DNA from 4 places in the Serratia fonticola genome. Region 1 is predicted to be linked to each of the others. Evidence: predicted binding sites of a transcription regulator. Region 1 holds the regulator's gene; each other region holds the start of a gene.

Evidence for each region. Region 1 encodes PurR, which represses purine synthesis genes. Its sites were predicted from a motif close to CANGCAAACGTTTGCNTG; they were not measured.
Region 2: WN53_RS05315 (NCS2 family permease) is a predicted target of PurR. The motif match lies at 900-917, and genes of this name have one in related genera.
Region 3: purH (bifunctional phosphoribosylaminoimidazolecarboxamide formyltransferase/IMP cyclohydrolase) is a predicted target of PurR. The motif match lies at 1,197-1,214, and genes of this name have one in related genera.
Region 4: purT (formate-dependent phosphoribosylglycinamide formyltransferase) is a predicted target of PurR. The motif match lies at 1,444-1,461, and genes of this name have one in related genera.

What each region holds. Positions count from the first base shown of each region.
Region 1 covers NZ_CP011254.1:4,550,742-4,552,945, forward strand. Annotated here, with positions in the region: gene punR (DNA-binding transcriptional activator PunR) at 1-350, shown strand, start outside; gene purR (HTH-type transcriptional repressor PurR) at 347-1,372, opposite strand; gene cydH (cytochrome bd-I oxidase subunit CydH) at 1,697-1,786, shown strand; gene sodB (superoxide dismutase [Fe]) at 1,851-2,204, opposite strand, start outside.
Region 2 covers NZ_CP011254.1:1,213,037-1,215,240, reverse strand. Annotated here, with positions in the region: gene WN53_RS05325 (glutathione S-transferase family protein) at 1-212, shown strand, start outside; gene WN53_RS05320 (VOC family protein) at 259-666, shown strand; gene WN53_RS05315 (NCS2 family permease) at 1,056-2,204, shown strand, end outside.
Region 3 covers NZ_CP011254.1:2,251,323-2,253,526, forward strand. Annotated here, with positions in the region: gene purH (bifunctional phosphoribosylaminoimidazolecarboxamide formyltransferase/IMP cyclohydrolase) at 1-1,034, opposite strand, end outside; rRNA gene WN53_RS10000 (16S ribosomal RNA) at 1,682-2,204, shown strand, end outside.
Region 4 covers NZ_CP011254.1:5,265,794-5,267,997, reverse strand. Annotated here, with positions in the region: gene WN53_RS23370 (YoaH family protein) at 1-171, shown strand, start outside; gene purT (formate-dependent phosphoribosylglycinamide formyltransferase) at 209-1,387, opposite strand; gene dbpA (ATP-dependent RNA helicase DbpA) at 1,599-2,204, shown strand, end outside.

The sequences.
Region 1 (2,204 bases):
CCTGGTCGCTGGACAACCAGCGGCGGCTGACCGTGCCGGACTGGGTTTCGGCGGTAGATTGTTTGCGTGCCGGGCTGTGTGTGGGCATGGTGCCTGCACATCGCGTATTGCCGTTGGTGCAAAGTGGCGAACTGGTGGTGTTGACACTGCATGAGCCTTTCCCGCCCAGCGCTTGCTGCCTGACCTGGCAGCAAAACGCCCAGTCTCCGGCCATGGCCTGGCTGCTGGACTATCTGGGCGATAGCGAAACGCTCAATCAGGAATGGCTCAGTGAAGAGGACCCGGGGGGGAATCGGGCGCAGCATGCGGCGCCCCTACGGAGAAATATGGGGTTAAGGCACAGTATTTAGCGGCGGTAATCGACAAAAGGACCATCGGCGACTGAGCGGCGCTCGATGAGTTTTGGATGCACTTCAATCACCTGCGATTCTTCACGCTTGCTGATGATGCGATCCAACAGCATGGTAAAGGCCATTTCGCCCAGTCGCTCTTTCGGCTGGTGAATGGTGGTCAGCGCCGGGGTGAAGTAGCGGGCATTACGCACGTTGTCGTAGCCAATAACCGAGATATCCTGCGGTACACGCAACCCCAGCTCATCGGCGGCACAGATCGCCCCCATGGCCATAATATCGCCGCCACAGAAAACGGCGGTTGGACGATGCTTTTGCGACAGGATCTGATGCATGGCTTTGTAGCCAGATTCAGGCTCGAAATCCCCCTGCACGATCCATTCTTCGCGCACTTCGATGTTGGCTTCCTTCATGGCTTTCAGAAAGCCCTGGTGGCGACCTCCACCGGTATTACGCGCCAGTTGACCAGGAATTGCACCGATGTCCCGGTGGCCACGTTCGATCAGGTAGCGGCCTGCCAGGTAACCGCCCTCGAAGGCATTGTCGATAATGGTATCGGTGAAGTCTCCGCGTGCGGTACCCCAATCCATCACTACCATGGGAATATTACGGTAATCTTCCAGCATGCCCAGTAGCTGATCTGGATATTCTGAGCACATCACCAGCAGGCCATCGACGCGCTTTTGCGCCAGCATCGCTAGATAGGCTTGCTGTTTATCCAGATTATTGTGCGAGTTACACAAGATCAGGGTATAGCCTTTGCTGTAGCAGCTGTTTTCTACCGCTTCGATCACTTCGGCAAAATAGGGGGCCTCGCTCGAGGTGGCGAGCAAACCGATCGATTTGGTGTGATTGACCTTGAGGCTGCGGGCGACGGCGCTGGGTGAATAGTGCAGCTCTTTGATGGCGGCCCAAACGGCCGTTTTGGTATCTTCGGCGACGAAACGCGTTTTATTGATAACGTGCGATACGGTAGTGGTAGAAACGCCAGCGCGTTTGGCCACATCTTTAATCGTTGCCATGTAAAAAATGACTCCTAAACCCACATGTTACAGCATGTAAGTATGATGTTAATCGTTTGCCTACGTAGATCCTTTCCCAGATAAGCGAAAACTGAGTTTTTAGTGCTGAAGTCGTAAATCGCTTGAACAGGGAGGGGCAGTTTATCGGTACGCAGTTGTGAACTGCGGATTTTGTCGCATATTGAAGAAAAGTGGAAGAGCTAATCGGTAATTATCAGCGGGGAAAGCATAACAAGATTTTAATCACGAACTGTGGGAAAATGATTTGACGTATAAACTGTGTGGCTTATGCTCTTGAAAAGCCAATCTGAGAGGGAGTTGTATATGGATACCGATTTGAAGATGTCATTACTCACCACCGTGGGTGCCTTGGCAATGATTATTGCTTTCAGTTTTATTGCCGCATTGAACTGATCCGCAGCAGAAAAACAAAGGCGCAGCTTGATGCCGCGCCTTATTATTAGCTAGTCACCCGCCGTTAAGCCAGGTTTTCTGCCACGAACGCCCAGTTCACCAACGCCCAGAAGTTTTCCAGGTACTTTGGCCGCGCATTGCGGTAGTCGATGTAGTAAGCATGCTCCCACACGTCAACGGTCAATAACGGAACGTCTGCGCCGGTCAGCGGGGTTGCCGCATTTGAGGTGCTGACGATCGCCAGACTACCGTCCGCTTTTTTCACCAGCCAAGTCCAGCCCGCGCCGAAGTTTTTCACGGCGGCATCGGTGAATTGCTCTTTAAAGGCGGCGAAGGAGCCGAATGACTTATTGATGGCCTCTGCCACTGCGCCCGTTGGCTCGCCACCACCTTGCGGTGATAAGCAGTGCCAATAGAA
Region 2 (2,204 bases), 2.7 Mb from region 1:
ATCTGGAGCAACATCTGAATAAAAGCACCTGGTTTGTAGGCAATGAATTCAGCGCTGCGGATATCCAGATGAGTTTCCCGGTGGAGGCGTTAGCCGGGCGAGGCGGGCTAGAGGGGTGCCCGAAACTGCAAGACTATCTGCAACGCATTCACGCGCGTCCTGCGTATCAGCGGGCTCTGGAACAGGGGGGGCCGTTTAGCGTGCTGGGTTGAAGGCTTGAACTATACTCGATAGGGTCACTTTCATAGGAGGTAGCCCATGGCTACGCAAATTTTTGTTAACCTGCCCGTCAGCAATTTGCCCGCTTCTATCGAGTTCTTCCGCCAACTGGGGTTTATCTTCAACCCGCAGTTTACCGATGACACTGCCGCCTGCATGGTCGTGAGTGAGAGTATTTACGTGATGTTGCTGACTCACGAGAAATTCCTACTGTTTACCCCCAATCCCATCAGCGATGCCAACAAAGCGACGGAAGTGCTGATTTGCCTGTCGCAACCCAGCCGTGCTGCGGTAGATGCGTTGGTACGCAAAGCCATTGCTGCCGGTGGCAATACTTATAATCAGCCACAGGATTACGGCACTATGTATGGCCATGGCTTCCAGGATTTGGATGGTCATATCTGGGAGTTGATGTACATGGATGAGCAGGCGATGCAATCGCAATAATCTTTTCCGCCCCAAGCTGTCGGGGCGAACTCCCCTCTATCAAGTCGTAATGTGATAAACCTCACATCTTCAACAATGAGCGTTGCCAATGCACTTTCGCATAAATTGTCGCGATCTTTAGTTGATCAGACGGCATAGAAGGCTAGATAATCGTTTGCCTTGAAAATCCCTCCCAGTAGCGTTTGGGATTTTTGGGGATAAGACCACCATAAATCACCCGCTGCATGCGATGAGAGTTAAACGTTTGCCTTTTACACGGCGTCTGTTGCCGCGTTCCTGAAGGGTAAGGAAGCGAACGTGACGGAAACGGTTTCGTAATGACCATGCATCAGTGGGATAACAAGCCATTTCATCCAGGCTGGCAGCAATGAAAAACAGGGGACAGCAACATGTCGAATTCTCAAGCAAATAACGCCGAGACACCTAAAGGCGGGCTTGATGCGTATTTTAAACTTACAGCACGGGGTACCAACGTGCGTCAGGAAGTGGTGGCAGGGTTAACCACCTTCCTGGCGATGGTCTACTCGGTGATCGTGGTTCCCAGCATGCTGGGTAAAGCCGGTTTCCCACCGACTGCGGTATTCGTTGCCACCTGCCTGGTTGCCGGTTTGGGGTCGTTGCTGATGGGCTTGTGGGCCAACCTGCCGATGGCGATTGGTTGTGCCATTTCACTGACGGCGTTCACCGCCTTTAGTCTGGTGCTGGGTCAGCAGATCAGCATTCCCGTGGCGTTGGGCGCCGTATTCCTGATGGGGATCCTGTTTACCATTATCTCGATTACCGGTATCCGTTCCTGGATCCTGCGTAACCTGCCAATGGGAGTGGCGCACGGCACCGGTATTGGTATCGGCCTGTTCCTGCTGCTGATCGCGGCTAACGGTGTCGGCCTGGTGGTGAAAAATCCGCTGGATGGCTTGCCGGTAGCGCTGGGAGCATTTACCTCGTTTCCGGTGGTGATGACGTTAATCGGGTTGGCGGTGATCTTCGGCCTGGAAAAACTGCGTGTACCTGGCGGCATCTTGCTGGTCATTATTGCCATTTCGGTTATCGGCCTGATTTTCGACCCGGCGGTGAAGTACCAAGGGTTGTTCGCCATGCCTAGCCTGGCGGGGCCGGATGGTAAATCGCTGATCTTCAGCCTGGATATCATGGGGGCGTTACAACCGGTGGTATTGCCAAGCGTGTTGGCATTGGTAATGACTGCGGTGTTCGACGCCACGGGCACCATCCGTGCGGTTGCCGGGCAGGCCAATCTGCTGGATAAAGATGGCCAGATCATTAACGGTGGCAAAGCGCTGACTTCTGATTCCCTGAGCAGCATCTTCTCCGGGCTGGTTGGGGCTGCACCTGCCGCGGTTTATATCGAATCTGCCGCGGGTACGGCGGCGGGAGGTAAAACCGGCCTGACGGCCACCGTGGTCGGTTTGTTGTTCCTGCTGATCCTGTTCCTGTCGCCGCTGTCCTATCTGGTGCCAGTGTACGCCACCGCTCCTGCGCTGATGTACGTTGGCCTGCTGATGTTGAGCAACGTCACCAAG
Region 3 (2,204 bases), 2.3 Mb from region 1:
GCGATGATGACTTCAACAAACTGACGGCTGATGATCGCCTGTGCCGTTTTGGCATCCAGTTCACGGTTGAAGGCAATAATGCCGCCAAAGGCCGAGGTTGGATCGGTTTGGTAGGCGCGCTCATAGGCAGCAAACAGGTTCTCACCGATAGCAACGCCACAAGGGTTGGCATGCTTGACGATCACGCAGGCCGGTTCGGCAAATTCTTTCACACATTCCAGCGCCGCATCGGTATCGGCGATGTTGTTGTAGGAAAGTGCTTTACCCTGTAGCTGGTCGGCGGTGGCCACGGAGGCCTCCTGCACATTCTCTTCTATATAGAAGGCGGCTTGCTGGTGGCTGTTTTCACCGTAACGCATATCCTGCTTCTTGATGTAGTTCAGGTTCAGCGTACGTGGGAAGCGGCCAGAAGGCTGCTCGGTTTCACCGTGATAAGGCGGCACCAGGGTACCAAAGTAGTTGGCGATCATGCTGTCATAGGCGGCGGTATGCTCAAACGCTTTGATCGCCAGGTCGAAACGGGTTGGGTACAACAGTGAACCGTTGTTGTTATCCATCTCGGTGATCACTGCGGCGTAGTCACTGCTCTTGACCACGATGGCCACGTCTTTATGGTTCTTGGCGGCCGAGCGCACCATGGTTGGGCCACCGATATCGATATTCTCTACGGCGTCTTCCAGCGAGCAATCTGGGCGAGCGACGGTCTGCGCGAAGGGATACAGGTTTACCACTACCATATCGATCGGTTGGATCGCATGTTGTTCCATGATGGCATCGTCCTGGCCGCGACGGCCCAGAATGCCACCGTGCACTTTCGGGTGCAGGGTTTTGACTCGTCCGTCCATCATCTCCGGGAAGCCGGTGTAGTCGGAAACTTCGGTAACAGGCAGACCGGCATCGGCCAGCAGGCGGGCAGTGCCACCGGTGGAGAGTAATTCGACGCCTCTCTGGGAGAGGGCTTCGGCGAATTCAACGATTCCGGCTTTGTCGGACACGCTGAGCAGGGCCCGGCGGATTGGACGAGGTTGTTGCATGGTTTTATCCCTTGGCTTTGAGTCGCAATAAAAGAGCGTTACGTGGATCTCCACCTTGTTGCTTCTTATATAGAGGGGATTTCTTCCTATATAGAGAAGGACAGGAACAGATTCAGGTAGCGCCCCGATAAAAACGGGGATTGTTTCGTCGCGGGGAATTGTAGCGAAAACGTTTGCGTGGCGCTCGTAAATTTTCCGACCAAATGCGTTCTGTGGATAAGTTAGTGCATAACCGGGTATAAGGGCGGGTTTTGCTGTGGAATGCAGCAAACGGTGATTTTTGTTGAAAATACCTGTTGCGGCCTGCGTGGAACTCCCTATAATGCGCCTCCATCGACACGGAACATGTGAACAACTTCACAGAGTCTCCGGGGGTCGCAGAGAAAAAACCTGAAATTAAGGTTGACTCTGAAAGAGGAAAGCGTAATATACGCCACCTCGAGTTAGCAAGCGAAAGCGCGTAACTCACTGCTCTTTAACAATTTATCAGACAATCTGTGTGGGCACTCACAAGACGATATCCAGCTACTTCGGTAGCAAAAAAATATCAAGTCTTGAAGAGTGACCAAGCAGTAATTCATGCGAATGAATTATTACGAAAGTTAATTTTCGAGCATCGCTTCACGAGTTGAAGCAAATCAAGCTTTTAATTGAAGAGTTTGATCATGGCTCAGATTGAACGCTGGCGGCAGGCCTAACACATGCAAGTCGAGCGGTAGCACAAGGAGCTTGCTCCTGGGTGACGAGCGGCGGACGGGTGAGTAATGTCTGGGAAACTGCCCGATGGAGGGGGATAACTACTGGAAACGGTAGCTAATACCGCATAACGTCTTCGGACCAAAGTGGGGGACCTTCGGGCCTCACACCATCGGATGTGCCCAGATGGGATTAGCTAGTAGGTGAGGTAATGGCTCACCTAGGCGACGATCCCTAGCTGGTCTGAGAGGATGACCAGCCACACTGGAACTGAGACACGGTCCAGACTCCTACGGGAGGCAGCAGTGGGGAATATTGCACAATGGGCGCAAGCCTGATGCAGCCATGCCGCGTGTGTGAAGAAGGCCTTCGGGTTGTAAAGCACTTTCAGCGAGGAGGAAGGGTTCGGTGTTAATAGCACCGTTCATTGACGTTACTCGCAGAAGAAGCACCGGCTAACTCCGTGCCAGCAGC
Region 4 (2,204 bases), 720 kb from region 1:
GGGCAGGGCATGAGCAGCGGAGAGGCCATCGCGACTGTGGCACAGGAAATCCGCGAAAAACATCAGGGCGATCAGGTTAGCGTGATGTTCGACGATGAAGAAGAAGAACAGCAGCAGGAAGAACCGACCGAGTATCTGGACGAAGATAGCGAAGACGACGAAAACTACTGACGTTAGCGGGGGTCGGCATCCCGAACCCCCAACCGGTTTACCCTTGCACCGTCACCGCAGCAGCGGCCTGTTTGGCCAGCTCTACCGCTTGCTCTACTTCTGGCGCAACGGCCAGTGCAACGCCCATCCGGCGTTTGCCCTCAATGTTTGGTTTACCGAATAACCGCACCTGATTATAGCCACTTAGTGCCGTCTCCAACCCACTGAAACGCACGTTGTCGCTGCTTAGCTCCGGCAGGATCACCGCAGAGGCGGCCGGCCCGAACTGGCGTATCGCGTTAATCGGTAGCCCAAGGAAAGCGCGCACGTGCAGCGCAAACTCGGACAGATCCTGCGAAATCAGCGTGACCATGCCGGTGTCATGCGGGCGTGGGGAGACCTCGCTGAAAATCACTTCATCGCCGCAGACGAACAGCTCCACGCCGAACAGACCAAATCCACCCAGTGCATTAACCACCTTTGCGGCGATCGCCTGAGCACGGCTTAATGCCAGCTCTGACATCCGCTGCGGCTGCCAGGACTCGCGGTAATCCCCATCTTCCTGACGGTGGCCGATAGGCTCACAGAAATGTACGCCATCGACGGCGTTGATGGTCAGCAGAGTGATCTCGAAATCAAATTTGACCAGCCCTTCAACAATGACCCGGCCTCCACCAGCGCGCCCACCAAGCTGTGCGTAATCCCAGGCGGCGCCCAGTTGCTGCTCTTCACGGATCAGGCTTTGCCCTTTGCCGGATGAGCTCATCACCGGCTTGACGATGCACGGGTAACCAATTTCGGCCACCGCTTGGCAGAAGCTTTGCTCGTTATCGGCAAAGCGGTAGCTGGAGGTTGGCAGCTCCAGCGTTTCAGCGGCCAGACGGCGAATACCTTCGCGGTTCATGGTCAGACGTGTGGCTTCGGCGCAGGGGACGACGTTATGGCCCTGTTGCTCCAACTCAACCAGCATGCTGGTGGCGATAGCCTCTATTTCCGGCACGATAAAATCGGGGCGTTCCTGTTCGATCAACGCTTTGAGCGCCGCACCATCCAGCATATTGATGACGTGGCTGCGGTGTGCCACATGCATGGCTGGGGCATCGGCGTAACGGTCAACGGCAATGACTTCCAAGCCTAAACGCTGGCATTCGATGGCCACTTCTTTGCCCAGCTCGCCTGAGCCGAGTAGCATAACGCGGGTGGCGGCAGGACGCAGGGCGGTTCCAATAGTTAACATAGTCTGATACCTGGATCTGAATGAATTCACGGGTCTGACACTGAGTGCGCAGTATATACGAAAACGATTGCGTACGACCAGCAGTGCCTATTAACCGCTTTTTTTAACGCCGAAATCCGGAAACCCCACCAACTCTGTTATCATCTGCGCCTGATCCGGTGCCAGCCAAGCGCAGCGCCGCCTTTCCACTTGCTATATAAGAGTTATTGCCGTGAGCACAGTTTCTTTTTCTTCCCTGCCGCTGCCAGCTGAACAGTTGGCCAACCTCAACGAACTGGGGTATGCCGAAATGACGCCGGTACAGGCCGCAGCGCTGCCTGCCATCCTGAACGGGCAGGACGTACGTGCCAAAGCGAAAACCGGTAGCGGTAAAACGGCGGCATTTGGCATCGGCCTGCTGGATAAAATCAACGTTGCCAAAGTGGCAACCCAGGCGCTTATTCTGTGCCCGACGCGTGAGCTGGCCGACCAAGTGAGCAAAGAGCTGCGTCGCCTGGCCCGCTTTACCCAGAACATCAAGATACTGACCCTGTGCGGTGGCCAGCCGGTGGGGCCACAGCTTGACTCCCTGGTGCATGCACCGCACATTGTGGTGGGTACGCCGGGCCGGGTGCAGGAGCATCTGCGCAAGAAAACTTTGGTGCTGGACGAGATGACCGTGCTGGTGCTAGATGAGGCCGACCGCATGTTGGATATGGGCTTTGCCGATGATATCGATGATGTGATCAGCTATACGCCGCCGCAGCGCCAGACCTTGCTATTTTCTGCCACCTATCCGGCGGGCATCGAGCGCATTAGCGCCCGTGTGCAACGCCAG